One region of the Streptomyces sp. NPDC053542 genome, then DNA from elsewhere that is predicted to be linked to it. Evidence: riboswitches for the same ligand, from Rfam matches in the RefSeq annotation. Region 1 holds a riboswitch; each other region holds the start of a gene.
The links. Region 1 has a riboswitch for thiamine pyrophosphate ahead of ACIGXO_RS08335 (thiamine ABC transporter substrate binding subunit). Riboswitches for the same ligand answer to the same signal wherever they lie in the genome.
Positions count from the first base shown of each region.

Region 1 (2,196 bases):
GCGGGGCCAAGAAGCCGCCGCGGCATCTTGCCGATCTTTCGCCTGCCGAGCGCAAGGAGGCCGTGGCGGCGATCGGTGAGAAGCCGTTCCGCGCCAAGCAGCTCTCGCAGCACTACTTCGCGCGGTACGCGCACGACCCGGAGCAGTGGACGGACATTCCGGCCGCGGCGCGGGAGAAGCTGGCGGCCGAGATGCTGCCGGAGCTGATGAGCGTGGTGCGGCACATCTCGTGCGACGACGACCAGACCCGTAAGACGCTGTGGAAGCTGTTCGACGGGACGCTGGTCGAGTCGGTGCTCATGCGGTACCCGGACCGGGTGACCATGTGCATCTCCTCGCAGGCCGGCTGCGGGATGAACTGCCCGTTTTGTGCGACGGGGCAGGCGGGGCTGGACCGGAACCTGTCGACCGCCGAGATCGTCCATCAGATTGTTGATGGGATGCGGGCGCTCCGGGATGGCGAGATTCCTGGTGGGCCGGCGCGGCTGTCGAACATCGTTTTTATGGGCATGGGCGAGCCGCTCGCGAACTACAACCGGGTCACGGGGGCGATCCGGCGGCTGACGGACCCCGAGCCGGACGGGCTGGGGCTGTCGCAGCGGGGGATCACCGTGTCCACGGTGGGGCTGGTGCCGGCGATGCTGCGCTTCGCCGACGAGGGCTTCAAGTGCCGGCTGGCGGTTTCGCTGCACGCGCCGGACGACGAGCTGCGGGACACGCTCGTGCCGGTGAACACGCGGTGGAAGGTGCGCGAGGTACTGGACGCGGCCTGGACGTACGCGGAGAAGTCCGGGCGCCGGATCTCCATCGAGTACGCGCTGATCAGGGACATCAACGACCAGGCGTGGCGCGGGGACCTGCTCGGGAAGCTGCTCAAGGGGAAGCGGGTGCATGTGAACCTGATTCCGCTGAACCCCACGCCCGGCTCGAAGTGGACCGCCTCGCGGCCCGAGGACGAGAAGGCGTTCGTCGAGGCGATCGCGGCGCACGGCGTGCCGGTGACCGTGCGGGACACCCGCGGCCAGGAGATCGACGGGGCCTGCGGCCAGCTCGCGGCGTCCGAGCGCTGATACCGTAACGTTCGAACATCTCCACACAGACACCATCCGACAGGGGAGCGCCACAGCGCTGAGAGTGCGGCAGGCCGTCGTGACGACGCCGCCGCAGACCCTTGAACCTCGCCCGGGTCATTCCGGGTAGGAAGTTCGGTCTCCTCATGCTGTTGCGCCCTGCCCGCGGCGCCGGTCGTGCCGGCCGCCGCGGGCAGGGCCGCGTCTCTTCCTGGCCAGCCAGGAGGACTGAAGAACGGTGACCACCGGCAGAAGAAGAACCGCAGCGCTCGGCCTCGCGGTGACGCTGGGCGCCCTGACGCTCGCCGCCTGCGGCGGCTCCGGCGGCGACAAGGCGGCGGACGCCAAGACCGTCAAGCTCGTCAGCCACGACTCGTTCGCGGCCTCGAAGTCCGTACTGAAGGAGTTCGAGAAGGAGAGCGGCTACAAGGTCCAGCTCGTCAAGGGCGGCGACGCGGGCAAGGCCGTCAACCAGGCGATCCTGACCAAGGACAACCCGCAGGGCGACGTCTTCTGGGGCATCGACAACACGCTGCTCTCGCGCGGCCTGGACGCGGACCTGTTCACGCCGTACAAGGCCAAGGGCCTGGCGGGCGTGGACGAGAAGCTGCAGCTGGACAAGGCGAAGCACCGCGTCACGCCGGTCGACTACGGCGACACCTGCGTCAACTACGACAAGGCGTACTTCGCGAAGCACAGGATCGCGCCGCCGAAGAACTTCGCGGACCTGCTCAAGCCGCAGTACAAGAACCTGCTGGTCACGGAGAACTCCGCGACCTCTTCGCCGGGTCTCGCCTTCCAGCTCGGCACCATCGCCCAGTACGGCAAGGGGGGTTGGCAGGACTACTGGAAGAAGCTCAAGGCCAACGGCGTCGAGGTCGTCGACGGCTGGGAGCAGGCGTACTACGAGCGGTTCTCGGGCGCGGCCGGCAGCAAGGGCGACAAGCCGCTGGTCGTCTCGTACGCCTCCAGCCCGCCCGCCGAGGTCATGGCGAAGAAGCCGGCCCCCAAGGAGGCGCCCACCGGCGTCGCGACCGGCACCTGCTTCCGGCAGACCGAGTTCGCCGGGCTGCTGAAGGGCGCCGCGAACGAGAAGGGCGGCAAGGCGCTGCTGGACTTCCTGATC
Region 1 covers NZ_JBITXL010000003.1:89,937-92,132, reverse strand. Annotated here, with positions in the region: gene rlmN (23S rRNA (adenine(2503)-C(2))-methyltransferase RlmN) at 1-1,070, shown strand, start outside; TPP riboswitch at 1,102-1,221, shown strand; gene ACIGXO_RS08335 (thiamine ABC transporter substrate binding subunit) at 1,309-2,196, shown strand, end outside.

Region 2 (2,196 bases), on a different contig from region 1:
CGCCAGCGTGCCGAGCACCGCGACCGATGTACGGGCCGTCAGGCCGTGGCACATGTACAGCGCGATGAGCATGATCGCGCTGCCTCCGACCACCGCCACCAGCAGCGGATTCGAGCCCTGCAGGATGGCCGGCAGGATGAACAGCGTGAGGACGGCGAAGCTCGCCGCCAGCGCGACCAGCGCCAGTACCCCGCGCAGCCGCCCGACGACCACTACCGCCAGCGCGAACACCGCGGCCAGTACCCACATCGGGAAGGTGCGGTCCACGTCGGTGACCGAGTACTGCAGGTCCCGGGGTGCCTTGGGCGCGTACGCCACCACGACGTCCTGGCCCTCGGTGTAGCGGCGCGAGGCGTCCGGCGTCACCACGGTCTTGAAGCGGTGCCCCGTGTCCTTGCCGCTGGTGACCTCGATGGTGGCCTGCTCACAGCTCCGCGCCTGCTGCTGGGCGCCGCCGCCGGGTCCTGTCGGCGGCTGTTGCTGCTGCATCTGCTGCTGTTGCTGCGCGTTGACGTCCGCGCAGTCCACCTTCGTCAGCCGGACGACCCGCGCGGACTGGGTCTCCTGGTCGAACCCGACCCCCGTCGGCTTGTGCGCGGGCGCGCCGCCGGGCCAGAGCGCGATGAGCCCGACGCCCACCGCCAGGGCGAACGGGATCAGTACCGCGGCGATGACCTTGCGCAGATGGCGGGAGACGGGCGCGGCGGGGCCGTGGCCATGACTGTGGCCGTGCGCATGCGCATGCGGATGAGGGTGCGGCTGGGGCTCGGGCTCGTTGCGGGTCACCGCCCGATCATCCAACAACTCACCGGGCCCCCTGTTCACCACGCGGCTCCGGCCGCTACCGTGGTGGCACCTTTGCAATCGCGGGAGCTCGGAGCACCGGGCTGAGAGGGCGCTGATTCCGTACCGGCGGTGTTTCACGTGAAACGCCGACACGGAAAGAGCTGCGTCGACCGCCGAACCTGTTACCGGGTAATGCCGGCGTAGGGAGTGGGTCTCAATGACTCTGCAGGATGCACGCACGCCTGAAAACGGCCAGGGCGCGGACGCTCAGGCTGCCACCGAGCAGATCGGCTGGCACAAGGGCTATGTCTCCGGAACGCGCCCGGACCTCCGGGTCCCGGTCCGGCGAGTGCACCTCACCAACGGCGAGCACGTGACGCTTTACGACACGTCAGGGCCGTACACCGACCCCAACATCGAAACCGACGTCCGCCGCGGCCTCGCGCCGCTGCGGGAGAACTGGATCATCGCCCGCGGCGACACCGAGGAGTACGCGGGCCGGCCGATGCGTCCTGAGGACGACGGCCTCAAGCACACCTCGCCGCGTGGCGGCCTGAAGAACCTCGACGCGGTCTTCCCGGGCCGGCCCCGGCAGCCGCGCCGCGGCCGGGACGGCGCCGTCACCCAGCTCGCGTACGCGCAGCGCGGCGAGATCACCGCGGAGATGGAGTACGTCGCGATCCGCGAGAACTGCAGCCCCGAGTTCGTGCGGGACGAAATCGCGGCGGGCCGCGCGGTGCTGCCGGCGAACGTCAACCACCCGGAGATCGAGCCGATGATCATCGGCAAGAACTTCCTGGTGAAGGTCAACGCCAACATCGGCAACTCCGCGGTGACCTCCTCCATCGAGGAGGAGGTGGAGAAGATGACCTGGGCGACCCGCTGGGGCGCCGACACGGTCATGGACCTCTCCACCGGCCGCAACATCCACACCACCCGCGAGTGGGTCCTGCGCAACTCCCCCGTCCCGATCGGCACCGTCCCCCTCTACCAGGCTCTGGAGAAGGTCGACGGCAAGGCCGAGGAGCTCACCTGGGAGATCTACAAGGACACCGTCATCGAGCAGGCCGAGCAGGGCGTCGACTACATGACGGTCCACGCCGGCGTGCTCCTGCGGTACGTCCCGCTCACCGCCCGCCGCAAGACCGGCATCGTCTCCCGCGGCGGCTCGATCATGGCGGCGTGGTGTCTGGCGCACCACAAGGAGTCCTTCCTCTACGAGAACTTCGAAGAGCTCTGCGACATCCTCGCGTCGTACGACGTCACCTTCTCCCTCGGTGACGGGCTGCGCCCGGGCTCCATCGCCGACGCCAACGACGAGGCGCAGTTCGCGGAGCTGAAGACGCTCGGCGAGCTGAACACGATCGCCAAGGCGCACGGCGTGCAGACCATGATCGAGGGCCCGGGCCA
Region 2 covers NZ_JBITXL010000005.1:294,320-296,515, forward strand. Annotated here, with positions in the region: gene ACIGXO_RS16265 (YibE/F family protein) at 1-786, opposite strand, end outside; TPP riboswitch at 857-1,010, shown strand; gene thiC (phosphomethylpyrimidine synthase ThiC) at 1,004-2,196, shown strand, end outside.
Region 2: it holds a riboswitch for thiamine pyrophosphate, as region 1 does, so the genes downstream of both, thiC (phosphomethylpyrimidine synthase ThiC) here and ACIGXO_RS08335 (thiamine ABC transporter substrate binding subunit) in region 1, are expected to answer to the same signal.

Region 3 (2,196 bases), on a different contig from region 1:
CGTTGTCCCAGTGGTGCACGAGGAGCCGGCGGCCGTAGCGCGCGGACGGGAAGGAGGCGCAGTCGCCGACCGCGTAGACATCGGGCACCGAGGTGCGCAGCCGCTCGTCGGCCCGTACGGAGCGGTCCTCGCACAGCTCGACACCGGAGCCGGCCAGCCAGTCCGTGGCACAGCGCGAGCCGATGCCGATGACCACGGCGTCCGCGGGCAGCGACGTGCCGTCGGCGAGCAGGACGGCGCCTTCCTGTACGGCGGCGACGCGGGTACCGGTACGGAGCGTGGCGCCCGCGTCGGCGTACCAGCGGGCCATGTGGGCGGCGACCTCTTCGGGCAGCGCGCCGGCCAGCGGGCGGTCGGCGGCCTCCACGACGGTGACCTCGCAGCCGGTCTCGCGGGCCGCGGTGGCGAACTCCGCGCCGATCCAGCCCGCACCGACCACCACGACGCGCTGCTGCGCGGCCAGTACCGGGCGCAGCCGCTCGGCGTCGTCCAGGGTGCGCAGCACGTGCACACCCGGTACGCCCTCGCTGCCCGGGAGGGTCATCGCCTCCGCCCCGGTGGCGATGACCAGCCGGTCGTAGTGCACCGGGCCGGTCTCGGTCAGCACCTCATGGGCGTCGGCGTCGAGTCCGGTGACGGCCCTGCCGAGCTCCAGCTCGATCGCCAGGGAGGCGAAGTCGACGTCGAAGGCCGAGCCGTCCGCCTTGCCGAGCAGCACCGCCTTGGAGAGCGGCGGCCGGTCGTAGGGCGGGTGCGGTTCGGCGCCGAGCAGGGTGATCGTGCCGCGCCAGCCCTGTTCGCGCAGGGCAACGGCGGTCTGCACGCCCGCCATCCCCGCGCCGGCGATGACGACGCGGCGCGAGCGGTCGGGGGTCCGCGAGTACTTGCTCTGCTGGCTCACTCGATCACTCTAGGACGCACCCCCTGGCCGGACTCAGCACCGCGCGACGAGATCTCTGACACAGGGTCACGCTCCGGCCGCGCAGAGCACCCTTACCGTGCGTCGGTCACGCGTACTACTCTGACGGCACTTGTACTCGCGGGAGCCCGGACGCACCGGGCTGAGAGGGAGGCTGCGGCGGCCTCCGACCGTACGAACCTGATCCGGGTCATGCCGGCGAAGGGAGGGGCTGGAAGCCCATGCATCCACCTGCACGTACACCGGCGGAGACAGCTGCCGGGCGGCCCGACGCGGTGATCGTCGGGGGCGGTCTCATGGGGCTCGTGACGGCCTGGCGGGCGGCCCAGCGGGGCCTGCGCACCGCCGTCGTGGACCCCGAGCCGGGCGGCGGCGCGGCGCGCGTCGCGGCCGGCATGCTGGCCGCCGTCACGGAGCTGCACTACGGCGAGGAAACGCTCCTGGGGCTGAATCTCGACTCCGCTGCGCGCTATCCGGCGTTCGCCGCCGAGCTGGCCGAGGCGAGCGGCCAGGATCTGGGGCACCGGCGGTGCGGCACGCTCGCCGTGGCCCTGGACGCCGACGACCGCGCCCATCTGCGGGAGCTGCATGCGCTGCAGCGCCGCTGCGGCCTGGAATCGGAATGGCTGACCGGCCGCGAGTGCCGGAAGCTCGAACCGATGCTCGCGCCGGGCGTGCGCGGCGGGCTGCGGGTGGACGGTGACCACCAGATCGACCCGCGACGGCTCGCCACGGCCCTTCTGGCGGCCTGCGAGCGGGCCGGGGTGGAGTTCGTACGGGAGCGGGCCGGGCGGCTGACCGTGGCCGGGGACCGGGCCACCGGCATCGAGCTGGCGGACGGCACGGCGCTGCCGGCCGGGCAGGTCGTGCTGGCGGCGGGCAGCTTCAGCGGGCGGCTGGCCGGGGTGCCCGAGCACGTACGGCCGCCGGTCCGGCCGGTCAAGGGCCAGGTGCTGCGGCTGAGGATTCCCGCCGCGTACGGCCCGTTCCTCTCCCGCACCGTGCGCGCCGTGGTGCGCGGCGGACCGCTCTACCTGGTGCCGCGCGAGAACGGCGACATGGTCGTCGGCGCCACCAGCGAGGAGCTGGGCTGGGACACCACGGTGACCGCGGGCGGCGTCTACGAGCTGCTGCGCGACGCGCACGAGCTGGTGCCGGGCATCACCGAGCTGCCGCTGACCGAGACGATCGCCGGGCTGCGCCCCGGGTCGCCCGACAACGCGCCGCTGCTGGGCCCCACCGCGCTGCCCGGCCTCCTGCTCGCCACGGGCCACTTC
Region 3 covers NZ_JBITXL010000004.1:88,994-91,189, reverse strand. Annotated here, with positions in the region: gene ACIGXO_RS12105 (NAD(P)/FAD-dependent oxidoreductase) at 1-832, opposite strand, end outside; TPP riboswitch at 1,030-1,143, shown strand; gene thiO (glycine oxidase ThiO) at 1,141-2,196, shown strand, end outside.
Region 3: it holds a riboswitch for thiamine pyrophosphate, as region 1 does, so the genes downstream of both, thiO (glycine oxidase ThiO) here and ACIGXO_RS08335 (thiamine ABC transporter substrate binding subunit) in region 1, are expected to answer to the same signal.

Region 4 (2,196 bases), on a different contig from region 1:
CGTCCTCCGTCGCGGCGCTCAGCCCGATCACCGCGTCCGGTCCGGTCAGCGCGCGGACGGCGGCCACCGGAAGGTCGGACTGGCCGATGTGCACCCCGGTCACCCGCGCGCCGGCCGCGCGCGCCGCCAGGTACACATCCACCCGGTCGTTGACGAACAGCGCGACGTGCTCGGGCAGTACGGCGGAGATCCGCAGCACGGAGTCGAGGAAGTCCCGGGCCGTCCCGTCCTTCTCCCGCACCTGGACCGCCGTGACCCCGCCGGCCACCGCCTCGGCGACCGTGCCGGGCACGTCCCGGCCGCACGCGGCGGCCTGCGCCGCGTCGGTGACCAGGTAGACGGAGAGATCCAGCGGGGCGGGCAGGCCCGGATTGCCGTGCACGCCCACGGGATTCACGCCCACGAGATGGCCGCCCGCTTGTCGAGCGTCTCCTCGTCGAGGCCGTACAGCGCGTCCAGGAAGGCCACCGCGAAGCTGCCGGGCCCGCCGCTGCGCTCGGCCGCGACCTCGGCGGCCACGGTGTAGACCGTCACGGCGGCGACCGCGGCGGCGAGCCGGTCACCGTCCGGGGACGGGACTGACGAAGGCAACGACGGGGCGGGCGGGGCGAAGGCCGCCAGTACCGCGCCGAGCGCGCAGCCGCCGCCGGTCACCCGGGTCAGCAGCGGGTCCCCGTTGGCGACCCGTACCGTCCGCTCGCCGTCCGTGAGCAGGTCGACCGGCCCGGAGACCGCGACCACGGCGCCCGTGGCGCGGGCCAGCGTGCGCGCGGCCGCGGCCGCCGACTCGACCTCGTCCGTCGCGTCCACGCCGCGCCCGCCGCCTCCGGTCCCGGCCAGCGCGATGATCTCGGAGGCATTGCCGCGCACGACGGATGGGCCCTGCGCGGAGAGCCGGCGCGCCAGCGCGGTCCGTACGGGCAGCGAGCCGATCGCCACCGGGTCCAGCACCCACGGTGTCCCGGCCCGGGCCGCCGACGCCACCGCCTCGGTCATGGCCGCACGCTGCTCGGCGTGCGGTGTGCCCAGGTTGACCAGCACCCCGGAGGCGGCCGCGGCGAACGGGCCGGCCTCCTCGTGGATGTCCACCATGGCCGGGGCGGCGCCCAGCGCGAGCAGGACGTTGGCCGTGAAGTTCGAAACGACCTGGTTGGTGAGGCACTGCACCAGTGGTGTTTCATGGCGTACGCGGATGAGCGCTTGCCGGGCCGTGGCAAGCAGGTCGTCGGCCGGACGCGTCATAGGGGCATTCCTCTGTGACATCCCTTCGCTGGTGCGAACCAGATCAGGTTCGACGGGTGTGATCTCAGCCCTTGAGATGGGCACCCCGTGTCTCGTGTGCCCACCATGCTACCCGCAACTCGTTCCCGAACCGGAACCCCAACCCCTGGATGACCCATGACCCTCGAGCGTCCTGTGTTCGACGGGCGGATGCCCGCCGGCGCCGGTGACCTGTCCGTCGAAGGGCACGGCATCGGCCCCGTGCCCGAGAACAACCGCTACGGCCGCCCCGGCCGCCTGTTCACCGTGTGGTTCGCGCCCAACCTGACCATGACCGGGGTGTTCACCGGCACCGTGGGCATCGCCCTCGGGCTCGACTTCTGGACCGCGTTCGCCGCGATGGCGCTCGGCACGCTGCTCGGCGCTGCGCCGTCCGCGTACCTCGGTACGTGGGGCAGCCTCACCGGCACCGGACAGCTGCCGCTCTCCCGGCTCGCCTTCGGCCGCGGCGTCGTGCTGCCCGGCGTCCTGCAGTGGCTCTCCTCCATCGCCTGGGACGCGCTGATCGGCCTGTTCGGCGGCGACGCGCTGGCCCGGCTGCTGGGCTGGCCCTTCTGGCTGGGCGCACTCACCGTGCTCGTCCTCCAGGGTGTCGTCGGCGTCCTCGGGTACGAGGCCATCCACCGCCTCCAGAGCGTGATGACCTTCGTGCTGGGCGCGGCCTTCCTCGCGCTCAGCGTCAAGCTGCTCAACGGTGTCCCGCTGCCGTCCGCCGCCACCGCACACGGCGCCGACCGGGCCGGCGCGTTCCTGCTCACCACCGCCGTCGCGCTGAGCCTGGCGATCTCCTGGGCCCCGTACGCCTCGGACTTCAGCCGCTACCTGCCGCGCTCGGCGTCCCGGCCGCGGATGTTCTGGTACACGCTGCTCGGCATGACCGCCTCCTACCTCTGGGTGCAGACGCTCGGCCTGTGG
Region 4 covers NZ_JBITXL010000010.1:150,307-152,502, reverse strand. Annotated here, with positions in the region: gene thiE (thiamine phosphate synthase) at 1-397, opposite strand, end outside; gene thiM (hydroxyethylthiazole kinase) at 394-1,242, opposite strand; TPP riboswitch at 1,246-1,340, opposite strand; gene ACIGXO_RS26805 (purine-cytosine permease family protein) at 1,399-2,196, shown strand, end outside.
Region 4: it holds a riboswitch for thiamine pyrophosphate, as region 1 does, so the genes downstream of both, thiM (hydroxyethylthiazole kinase) here and ACIGXO_RS08335 (thiamine ABC transporter substrate binding subunit) in region 1, are expected to answer to the same signal.